DNA from 3 places in the Gordonia sp. DT30 genome. Region 3 is predicted to be linked to each of the others. Evidence: predicted binding sites of a transcription regulator. Region 3 holds the regulator's gene; each other region holds the start of a gene.
The links. The regulator LexA, encoded in region 3, represses DNA repair genes until DNA is damaged. The targets are predictions, from matches to a motif close to CGAACANNTGTTCG.
Positions count from the first base shown of each region.

Region 1: ACLQ3C_RS06385 (DUF222 domain-containing protein) is a predicted target of LexA. The motif match lies at 1,793-1,806, and genes of this name have one in related genera.
Region 2: ACLQ3C_RS17150 (DUF222 domain-containing protein) is a predicted target of LexA. The motif match lies at 1,408-1,421, and genes of this name have one in related genera.

Region 1 is NZ_JBNCLY010000004.1:242,218-245,422, forward strand. Features, by position in the region: gene ACLQ3C_RS06380 (adenylate/guanylate cyclase domain-containing protein) at 1-277, opposite strand, end outside; gene ACLQ3C_RS06385 (DUF222 domain-containing protein) at 433-1,752, opposite strand; gene ACLQ3C_RS06390 (TetR/AcrR family transcriptional regulator) at 1,954-3,123, opposite strand.
Region 2 is NZ_JBNCLY010000020.1:55,463-58,667, reverse strand. Features, by position in the region: gene ACLQ3C_RS17150 (DUF222 domain-containing protein) at 1-1,288, opposite strand, end outside; gene ACLQ3C_RS17145 (helix-turn-helix domain-containing protein) at 1,466-2,365, opposite strand; gene cysD (sulfate adenylyltransferase subunit CysD) at 2,479-3,205, shown strand, end outside.
Region 3 is NZ_JBNCLY010000002.1:300,762-303,966, forward strand. Features, by position in the region: gene ACLQ3C_RS03375 (phosphoenolpyruvate--protein phosphotransferase) at 4-1,722, shown strand; gene lexA (transcriptional repressor LexA) at 1,778-2,428, opposite strand; gene ACLQ3C_RS03385 (LysM peptidoglycan-binding domain-containing protein) at 2,796-3,205, shown strand, end outside.

The sequences.
Region 1 (3,205 bases), on a different contig from region 3:
TGATCTGATCGGCCTGCCATTCGGTCAGACGCGACATGGTCTGTCCGATCGCACGGGCGGTGGCGACCTGCGCCCGCTGCGGCATCGAACCCTCGGAATCGGCGAACAGTCGCAACGCGGCCACCTCGTCGGCGGTGAAGATCTTGTCGTCGGTGGTCCGATGTGCGAAACCGAAGGCATTCCACAGTCTTTGGGCGTACTCCGGCGAGACGTCGAGCTCGGCGATGAGTTCGTCGCGGGAGTATGTGGGCTCGTCGGATCCTGTGCCGGCACTCATCGGTCCCCGTCCGTCGTCGTGGTCGCGGTGAGTCTAGCAGGAGGTCCCGGGGCCGGCGCCCTATGAAGTTCTCAAACAACAGATGCGGTCCCGGCGGGCCGGGTGCGGGGGTCGGGAAGTCTTGTGGGCAGGCCTGTTTCGGGCGGCCAGTGTGGTCAGGCAGCGCTGTCGAGGCGTAGGGTGCGCCGGTTGTAGGCCGGTTGTGGTCGTCGTCTGGGGTCGACGGTGGAGGGCGGGATGAGCCACGGATGCCGGTCGAAGCCCATGACCACATCCCAGTAATCATTCGGCCCGCTCGCTTCGCTCCCGGCGCCGGCGCGGTCGTGAACGTCGTGGTGGCATGCGGTGCAGAGCAGGCACCCGTTGTCGAGGTCGGTGGCCCCGCCGTCGGCCCAATGCCGCAAATGGTGTGCTTGGGTCCGCGATGCGGGTGCACCACATTTGATGCAGCATTCGTCGCGCAGGATGAACGCTTTGCGTTGGGCGTTGGTGAACAATCGTTTGCGGCGTCCGAGTTGTAGGGGTGCTCGTTCGTCGTCGAGGATGGCGACGGTCAGTTGGGCGTCACACGTCAATGTGGTGGCGAGTTGGTCGGTGACCGGACCCATGTATTGCAGCGCGGATTGGTCGGACTGTTCGGCGTTGAGCGTCAACAGGACGTCATACCGTGATGTCGTCGACACCGTGTCGTCGGCGAGTCCGCGGGCGGCGGCTTCCAGCAGTGTCTCGAGTGCGTCGGCCTGGCGTTGCTGGACCGTGCGTGGGTCGTGGGAGCCGTCGGGCTGGGGCGTGGGGGCGGACAGCGTTTCGAGGGTGGTGCACAGCTTTTCGCCGACACTCATGTCGAGGTCGGCACGCATGTCGAGGCGGCCGTCGCTGGTCTTGGCGAGGGTGACGCTGTTGAGGGAGCGGTCTTCGGCGGCGGGTGTGCCACTGGTGTCGTCGGCGAGGGTATTGCCGAGTTGGCGTGCGTGCTTGCCGATTTCGGCGGGACTCATCCCGGACAATGCTTGCGAGACGAGTGCGCGGGTGTGGTCGCGGCGTTGTTCGGGGGTGACGGGTTCGCCGGCGCGGGATTCGATGTGGGTGAGTCCGAGGACGATGGCGTCGGCGTGGTCGAGGGATATCGCACCGTCGACGGTATGGATACGCACACCGTCGACATCCGTGGCGGTTCCGACGCGAACGAGTCGGCCGGCGACGGCGGGCGCAATTCCCATGGTGATCAACAGTTGTCGCACCGAGCGGCCTTGGGGTGCGGTCATTTTGAGGCGGTCGAACTCGCCGGTCAACGTCGCGGCGAGGTGATCGATCATGTTGCGCAAGGTGATCAGTTGCTGCATCGCCGCGAACGCGTCTCGTGAACCGATGTCCGCACGGAAGGTGCGGTCGTCGAGCTGCGCGATGAGGCCCGCGAACAGGTCGGCCGAAAGCTCTGCGGACCGTGAAGCCGAAGGCGTGGTGGCGTCGATCATGAATCCCCCCTGGATGATCTTGCGATGGGTCCAGTGTAGCAGAAGATTTGTTCGACGCGCAAGGGCTGCGAGGATTAATCCACAAGGGCTGCAACGGCTTTCGTACCACCAGTGAACAGTTGTCACAGCGGTGAACGGCTTTCCCTGCGGTGAACAGAAGTCACGCCGGTCGGCCGCGGACACGGACACGGACGAGCACGCTCAGACGTCCAGGAGCCCTTTCATCAGGTATGCCATCCGGGCCGGGAAGTCGGGACGTGACGTCCCGCGGCGCACGCGGACGGCGTCGTTGACGATCGACAGGGCGGCGTGCGCGGCCACGGCAGCCTCGGGGCGGGGCAGATCGGGATCGGTCTGGGTCAGCAGGTCGATCCAGCGCGCAACGTAATTGCGTTGTACGTCGATGAGGTCGGCGGCGGCGGACTGCCCGATGAAGACCGCGGAGTTGTTGAACCCGACCGAGAGATCCGGACTGGAGGTCAGTACGCCGACGTACGAATCGATCAGCAGGGCAAGGAGTTTGGCGCTGTCGGAGGTGGAGCCGTAGGCGGCCATCGCACCGGTCTCCAGTCGGGTGGCGCTGCGCCGGCCGATTCCGACGAGGATGGCCAGCTTGGAGCTGAAGTGCCGGTACACGCTCGGTCCGGTGATGCCGACGGCGGCGCCGATGTCGTCCATGCCGACCCCGGCGTAGCCGCTCGTGGCGAACAGTTCCGCTGCTGCGTCAAGGATCTCGTCGCGCCTGGTCCGAGAACCGGTGGAGATCAACGGTGCCGGGGTCAGTGGTGGCGCCGAATCGGGGCGCAGGGTGAGGAGCCGGTGGACGAGTGTCTTGATCGCCGCGAGCGAGCGGCCGGCCGACAGCCGGGTGTTGTGGACGCCGAGACTGCCGACGACACTCAGCGTTGCCCAGCACAATTCGACCGCCTCGCGTTCGGGGATCCCGGTGCCGGCGGCAAGTACCCCCGCCCACCGGTGGATCACCCCGCGGATGTGCAGGACGATCTCCCGATTCTGCTCGTCACTGAGATGCTGGCTCGCCGAGCGCCACAGCGAGGTGGCCGCCGGGCTGCGGACACCGATCGAGCAGACCGCGTCGACGAGGCCCGCCGGCGAGGAGTCGGCCGACAGCACCTGATCGGTGCAGGCCTCGAGTTCGTCGACCCCGCTGCGCACCGCGGCCACCAGCAGGGCGTGCTTGTCGGCGAAGTGCCGGTACACCGACGGTGCGGTGACGCCGGCGGCCCGCGCGATGTCGGCCACGGCCACCTGGGGGTAGCCGCGCTCGGCGAACAGCGACGCGGCATGGGCGACGAGTTGCCGCTTGCGGTCGGCCGGGCGGGCCCGCGGGGATGGCTTTTCGGTAGGCATGGTGAATCGACCATAGCTCAGATATGGCGGCTTCGATCAAGTCTTGACCTCGGGGTATGGTCAAGGAAGTTATTCCGCGTTA
Region 2 (3,205 bases), on a different contig from region 3:
GGGTGCGCCGGTTGTAGGCGGGGAGTGGTCGTCGTTTGGGGTCGATGGTGGCGGGTGGTATCAGCCACGGATGCCGGTCGAATCCCATCACCACATCCCAGTGATCATTCGGCCCGCTCGCTTCGCTCCCGGCGCCGGCTCTGTCGTGGACATCGTGATGGCAGGCGGTGCAGAGGAGGCACCCGTTGTCGAGGTCGGTAGCGCCACCATCAGCCCACGACACGAGGTGGTGTGCCTGGGTGCGCGATGCGGGTGCACCGCACTTCACGCAGCATTTATCCCTGAGCAGCAGCGCTTTTCGTTGCGACGGCGTGAACAACCGCTTCTCGCGTCCGACGTTCAACGGCACCTGTTCGCCGTCGACGATGACGACGGTGACCGCGGCATCACAACCCAACATTTTTGCCGTCGCAGGGGTCACCGATCCCATGAACTCGAGTGCGGAAAGCTTCGGGGCGTCAGCCGGAATCGTCAACAGGACGCCGCCGGTCGGTTTGCACGACACCGTCTCATCGGCGAAACTCTTCTCCGCAAGCTCGAGAATCGTTTCCAAAGCATCAGCACGTTTCCGTTCCGCCGACCGCGGATCGTGCGAACCGTCGGGCTGAGGTTTCGGCGCGGATAGTGATTCGACCAGGCTGTGCAGTTTCTCCCCGGCGACGGCATCGAGGTTGGCGCGCACATCGCGACGGCCATCATCGGTTTTGTGGTAGCCGAGTTCGTTGATGGCTTTGTCTTCGGCGGCAGGTTTGCCATCGTCGGTGTCGGCGGCGAGTTCGTTGGCGATGGTGCGGGCGTGATCGGTGATCTGGGCCGGCGTCATGCCCGCCGACGACCACGACATCAGTGACATCAACTGCGCCAACCGCATTTCTGGTTCGACTGGTTCGACCGATCGGGTTTCGATGTGCGACAGGCCCCGCACGATCGCGTCGGCGTGTTCGGACGAGATCGAACCATCGGCCGCGTGGCGTCGCAGTGGGTCGATGTCGGTGGCGGTGCCGATCCGTACGAACCGGGCGGCGACGGCGGGCGCGCACCCCATCACGACCAGCAGTTCCCGCAGGCGGCGCCCGTGGCCGTCGGCGACACCCAGGCGGTCGAGTTCACCGGTGAACGCGGCTGCATGATGGTCGGCGAGGTTGCGGATCAGCAGGATCTGTTGCAGTGCGGCGTGTGCTTGCGGCCCGGTCATGTCGGGGCGGGTGCGGAGTTCGGCCAGCTGGTCGACAATGCCGGCCAGAATGGCTGCGGTGTCAGTGCTTTCGATGGTGTCGTCGGCGATCATGGTGCCCCCCTTGGCGATCGATGCGATGTCTCCATCCTACACGCATGCGCCGACAATGGCACCCGAATCTGCGCATTCTGTGGATCGAATGCCGCTTGTGGACAACACGTTTCGAGGTATGAATGGGCGTTCGTTTCTGTCGGAGGGCTGTGCTAGCGCGCTGGCATGGCAGTGCAGCTACCCGTTTCGTGAAGCGCTCGCGCGCTGGGTTCCCGGTGCTGCGCCCAACTGCTCGGCGGCCGCTCGCGTCGCGGCGACGATGCGGTCCAGCTCGGGCACGGCGATCGAACGGTTGGGGCAACTCACCACCGAGGCCACCACGGAGCCCGAGGCGTCGAGAACGGGCGCGCCCACGGTCACCACCGCCACCCGCTCACCGGCGGCCGCGGCCAGCTCGGCGGGCAGGTAGTCGATGGCCGTCAGATGCCCGAGCAACTCGCCGACCTGGGATCGCACACCCTGCGGCACAGCCGTCCGTTCCAACGAGTTCAGTGCGGTCAGGACGGCGACGTGGTCGTCGGTCATCCGCTCGATGGATGCCCCGCGCTCGCGGACGGCGTCGAGGGCGAGGCCCAGTCGGGTGCGTAGCGCGACCGGGGCCTGCGCAATCCACTCCGCACGCACCTCGGCAGGCTCCCAGGCGATGAATTCTCGGCAGACCGGCGGCCGTAGGGGCAGGACCGAGCCCGCTGCCGTCCTGTCGGCACCGGTGTGGTGATCGGGGCCGGGGCGGTGATCGATGATGACGATCTCGTCGCCGACGCGCCGCGCCACAAAGCAGTCGACGCCGAGTTCGCCGGCGAGGGCATCGAGCGTCGGGCGTGCGCGGCGGGTGAGGTGATCGGCGCGCGTGATTCCTGCGGCGAGACCGATCAGCCGGGATCCGGTCGTGTATGTGCCGTCGGGCAGGCGCATCACCCATTCTCGATTGCAGAGTTCGGTGACGACGGCGTGTGCCGTCGCGCGGGAATGGCCGGTCCGGCGGACAATGTCGGCAAGGGCCAGTGGGTGCTCATCGGCGCAGAGGGCCTCGATGACCTGCACGACGCGTGCGGTGGGCGGTGACGGTGACCGCATCGGTTGTTGACCGTGGCCGTTCGACTCGCTTACCGTGTCCGTCACATAGTCAATACTCGGTGTCGACTATTCGACATGTCAAGGAGCGCAGAGTGACAGCGTCATCCGCGGAAATCCCCGCACGTGGACACGATGTGTCGAGGGGGCATGATGTGTCGAGGAGGCACTACGAACTGGGTCACCTCGATGCACTCGAGGCCGAGTCGGTCCATATCTTCCGGGAGGTGGCCGCGACCTTCGAGCGGCCGGTGCTGCTGTTCTCGGGCGGCAAGGATTCGGTGGTGATGTTCCATCTCGCCCGCCGCGCGTTCTGGCCGGCGCCGGTTCCGTTCCCGCTCATGCACGTCGACACCGGACACAACTTCGACGAGGTGATCGACTTCCGCGATCGGGTTGCCGCGCAGACCGGGGTGCGGGTGGTGGTCAGTTCGGTCCAGGACGACATCGACGCCGGGCGCGTGGTCGAGCAGACGGGTCCGGGAGCGAGTCGAAACCGGTTGCAGACCACCGCATTACTGCGCGGGATCACCGAGAACCGCTTCGACGCGGTGTTCGGCGGAGCCCGGCGCGACGAGGAGAAGGCGCGCGCCAAGGAACGGATCTTCAGCTTCCGCGACGAGTTCGGCTCCTGGGATCCGCGCGCACAGCGGCCGGAACTGTGGCACCTCTACAACGGCAGGCACCACAATGGCGAGCACATCCGGGTGTTCCCGCTCAGCAACTGGACCGAACTCGACATCTGGCAGTACATCGCCGCGCAGCACATCGAACTACCCCCGATCTACTACGCACACGACCGTCCGGTGATCGCCCGTGACGGAATGCTGTTGGCCGACACGA
Region 3 (3,205 bases):
GTCGTGAACCAGCAGATACGGGAAGACAACCCGCACGCCGGGCGAGAACTTGGCGGGCGTGAACTGGGCGGGACGCCGGTCGTCGGCGGCAAGGCCTACGGTCCGGTGGTGCGGCCGGGCCGACGGATGACCGTCGAGGCCACCGAGGTGGCGCCGCCACCGGTTTCGGAGGCGGAGCGCGATGCCGAACTCTCCCGCTTCGTCGCCGCCGCCGGGGTGGTGGCGGCCCGTTTGCGCGAGCGTGCCTCACACGCGTCCGGGGCCGCCGCCGAGGTCCTGATCGCCACGGCCGGACTCGCCGAGGACCGCGGCTGGATCGGTGCGGTGTCGAAGCTGATCGGCACGGGCACGCCCGCGCCCGCCGCCGCCGTCGCCGCAACCGAGCAGTTCGCGGCGATGTTCACCAAACTCGGCGGACTGATGGCCGAACGCGTCACCGACCTCAACGATGTGCGTGACCGCGTCGTCGCCGAGGTGCTCGGGCAGCCCGAACCGGGGGTCCCGGTGCCCGACGAACCGTCGGTCCTCTTCGCCGACGACCTCGCGCCCGCCGACACCGCCGGCCTGGACCCGGAGTTGATCACCGCGCTGGCGACCCGACTGGGCGGACCGACCAGTCACACCGCGATCATCGCCCGGCAACTCGGGATTCCGTGTGTGGTGGCTGTTGCCGAACTCGACGTCGTCTCCGCGGGTACCGCGGTGCTGGTCGACGGGGCCGCGGGAACGATTGTGGTGGAACCGGATCCGGACCGAGCGCGAGCCGATGTGGAGCAGAGCCGCCGGGAGGTGGAGGCGATTGCGGGCTGGACCGGGCCTGGTCACACCGCCGACGGCCACGAGGTCGCGATCTTGGCGAATGTCGCCGATGGCGTCTCGGCCCGTGCGGCCACCGCGTCCCCGGTAGAAGGAGTCGGGTTGTTCCGTACCGAACTGGCCTTCCTCGATCGCCCGGACGAACCGTCCCTCGACGAACAGGCGGCACTCTACCGGGAGGTCATCGAGGCCTTCGGAGGCAAGAAGATGGTGATCCGCACCCTGGATGCGGGGTCGGACAAGCCGCTGAAATTCGTCGACCACGGGACCGAGGCGAATCCCGCACTCGGTGTGCGCGGCAACCGCATCGCGGCGACACACCCCGAGATCCGGGCCGGACAACTCGATGCGATCGCGCGCGCCGCCGAGGAAACCGGCAGCACGCCATGGGTGATGGCGCCGATGATCGCCTCGGCCGCCGAGGCGGCCGAATTCGCCGCGCAAGTACGCCGACGGGGTCTGGTGGCCGGAGTGATGATCGAGATCCCGTCGGCAGCGATACTTGCGCCGGCGATTGTGGCCGAGGTGGACTTCGTCTCGATCGGCACCAACGACCTGACGCAATACACGATGGCTGCCGACCGGATGTCGGCCGAGCTCGCCGAGTTGACCGATCCGTGGCAGCCGTCGGTCCTCGCTCTCATCGCGATGGTCGCCGAGGCGGGTTCGCGCACCGGCACCCCGGTGGGCGTGTGCGGTGAGGCGGCGGCCGATCCGCTGCTCGCCTGTGTCCTCGTCGGACTCGGGGTCACATCGTTGTCGAGTGCACCCGCCGCCGCGGCCGCGGTGGGCGCGAAACTCGCCGAGGTCGACCTCGATCGATGCCGCGCCGCGGCCACGGCGGCGGTGGCCACCGCTGCACCGGGTGCGGCTCGCGCCGCGGCCCGCGAGGCGTTGCGTTGTTAACTGCGCGGTGTGAGAAACGTGGTTGACACACCGCGCAGCTGATCAGCGCCTGCGCTCAGATCCGGCGCATGACGGTGACGACCTTGCCGAGGATGGCGGCCTCGTCACCGGGGATCGGCTCGAACAACTCGTTGTGCGGCATCAGCCAGACGTGGCCGTCCTTGCGCTTGAACGTCTTGACCGTTGCCTCGCCTTCGATCATGGCGGCGACGATGTCACCGTTGTCGGCCACGTTCTGCTGGCGCACGACCACCCAGTCGCCGTCGCAGATCGCGGCGTCGACCATCGACTCGCCGACCACCCGCAGCATGAAGAGGGAACCTTCACCGACGAGTTCGCGAGGCAGGGGGAAGACGTCTTCGACGGCCTCCTCGGCCAGGATCGGGCCGCCCGCCGCGATGCGGCCGAGCACCGGGACGAAGGTCGGGGTGGGCAGGTTCTCCGAGTTCGGATTGTCATCGGTGGGCGTCGGGTCGGCGTCGCGCACGTTGACCGCGCGCGGCCGGTTGGCGTCGCGCTTGAGCAGTCCCTTGCGTTCCAGCGTGCGCAATTGATGCGCGACCGACGAGGTCGAGGCGAGCCCGACGGCATCACCGATCTCGCGGATGCTCGGCGGATATCCCCGCTCGCGAACCGATTTGCGGATGACGTCGAGCACTCCCTGCTGACGTGGCGTGAGCGGTGCCTCGAAACCCCTCGGCACGATGGGCCGCCGCGGGGCGGCCGCCGCGTCATCAACCTGCGGTGTCGCCGCCGTCGCGGCGTCATCGGTGCTCGACTCTGTGGTGGCCGACTCCGGATCGGCCGCCTCGGCCGGCCGCGACGAACGGTCCTTCTTCTCACTCATCGGGATTCGAGTCCTTTCGATCGGGTGCGTGCCACCCCGGCCGTGGGCCGGTAGGTGACGTGCACACCTGTCGCGGGCCTGTGGTCGAGCTGATCACCGGTCAGAATAGCCGAGGTTTCGGACATCCTCAAACGTCTGTTCGACGTGTTGTGGAGAAATTGTCGGAGGGGGGTGGTACAACTCGAACATCCGTTCATCGAATGTGTGATCGAGACAGGAAGAGACCATGCATAGCACCCTTTTGTCGACCGACCAGACCCGCGTCGGCCGGACCCGTACCGACCAGACCTTCACCGGCCAGACCCGCGCCGGCGCGACCAACCCGGTTCCGCGCGCCCGTCCCCGCGAACAGCGGCCGCTCGATCCTCGCCGCGCCCCCCGGCGTTCCTCGGCCGTGAGTCGTCCCGCCGACCGGCGGCCGATCCGCCCGGTCTCCCGGCGGATACCGGGCGCCGACGGCACCTGGTGCACGTCACCGGCCGGATCACATCACCTGGCCGGAACGGGTGATCCGGGTGGCCACAGGTCTCGCCGGACCGGCGCACTGGTGGCCGTGCTGACCGGCGTGGCACTGGCGCTACTGGTGTGGCTGGTCGCCGTCGCCGGTTCGGACTATCAGGAATCGGCCCAGCGGGG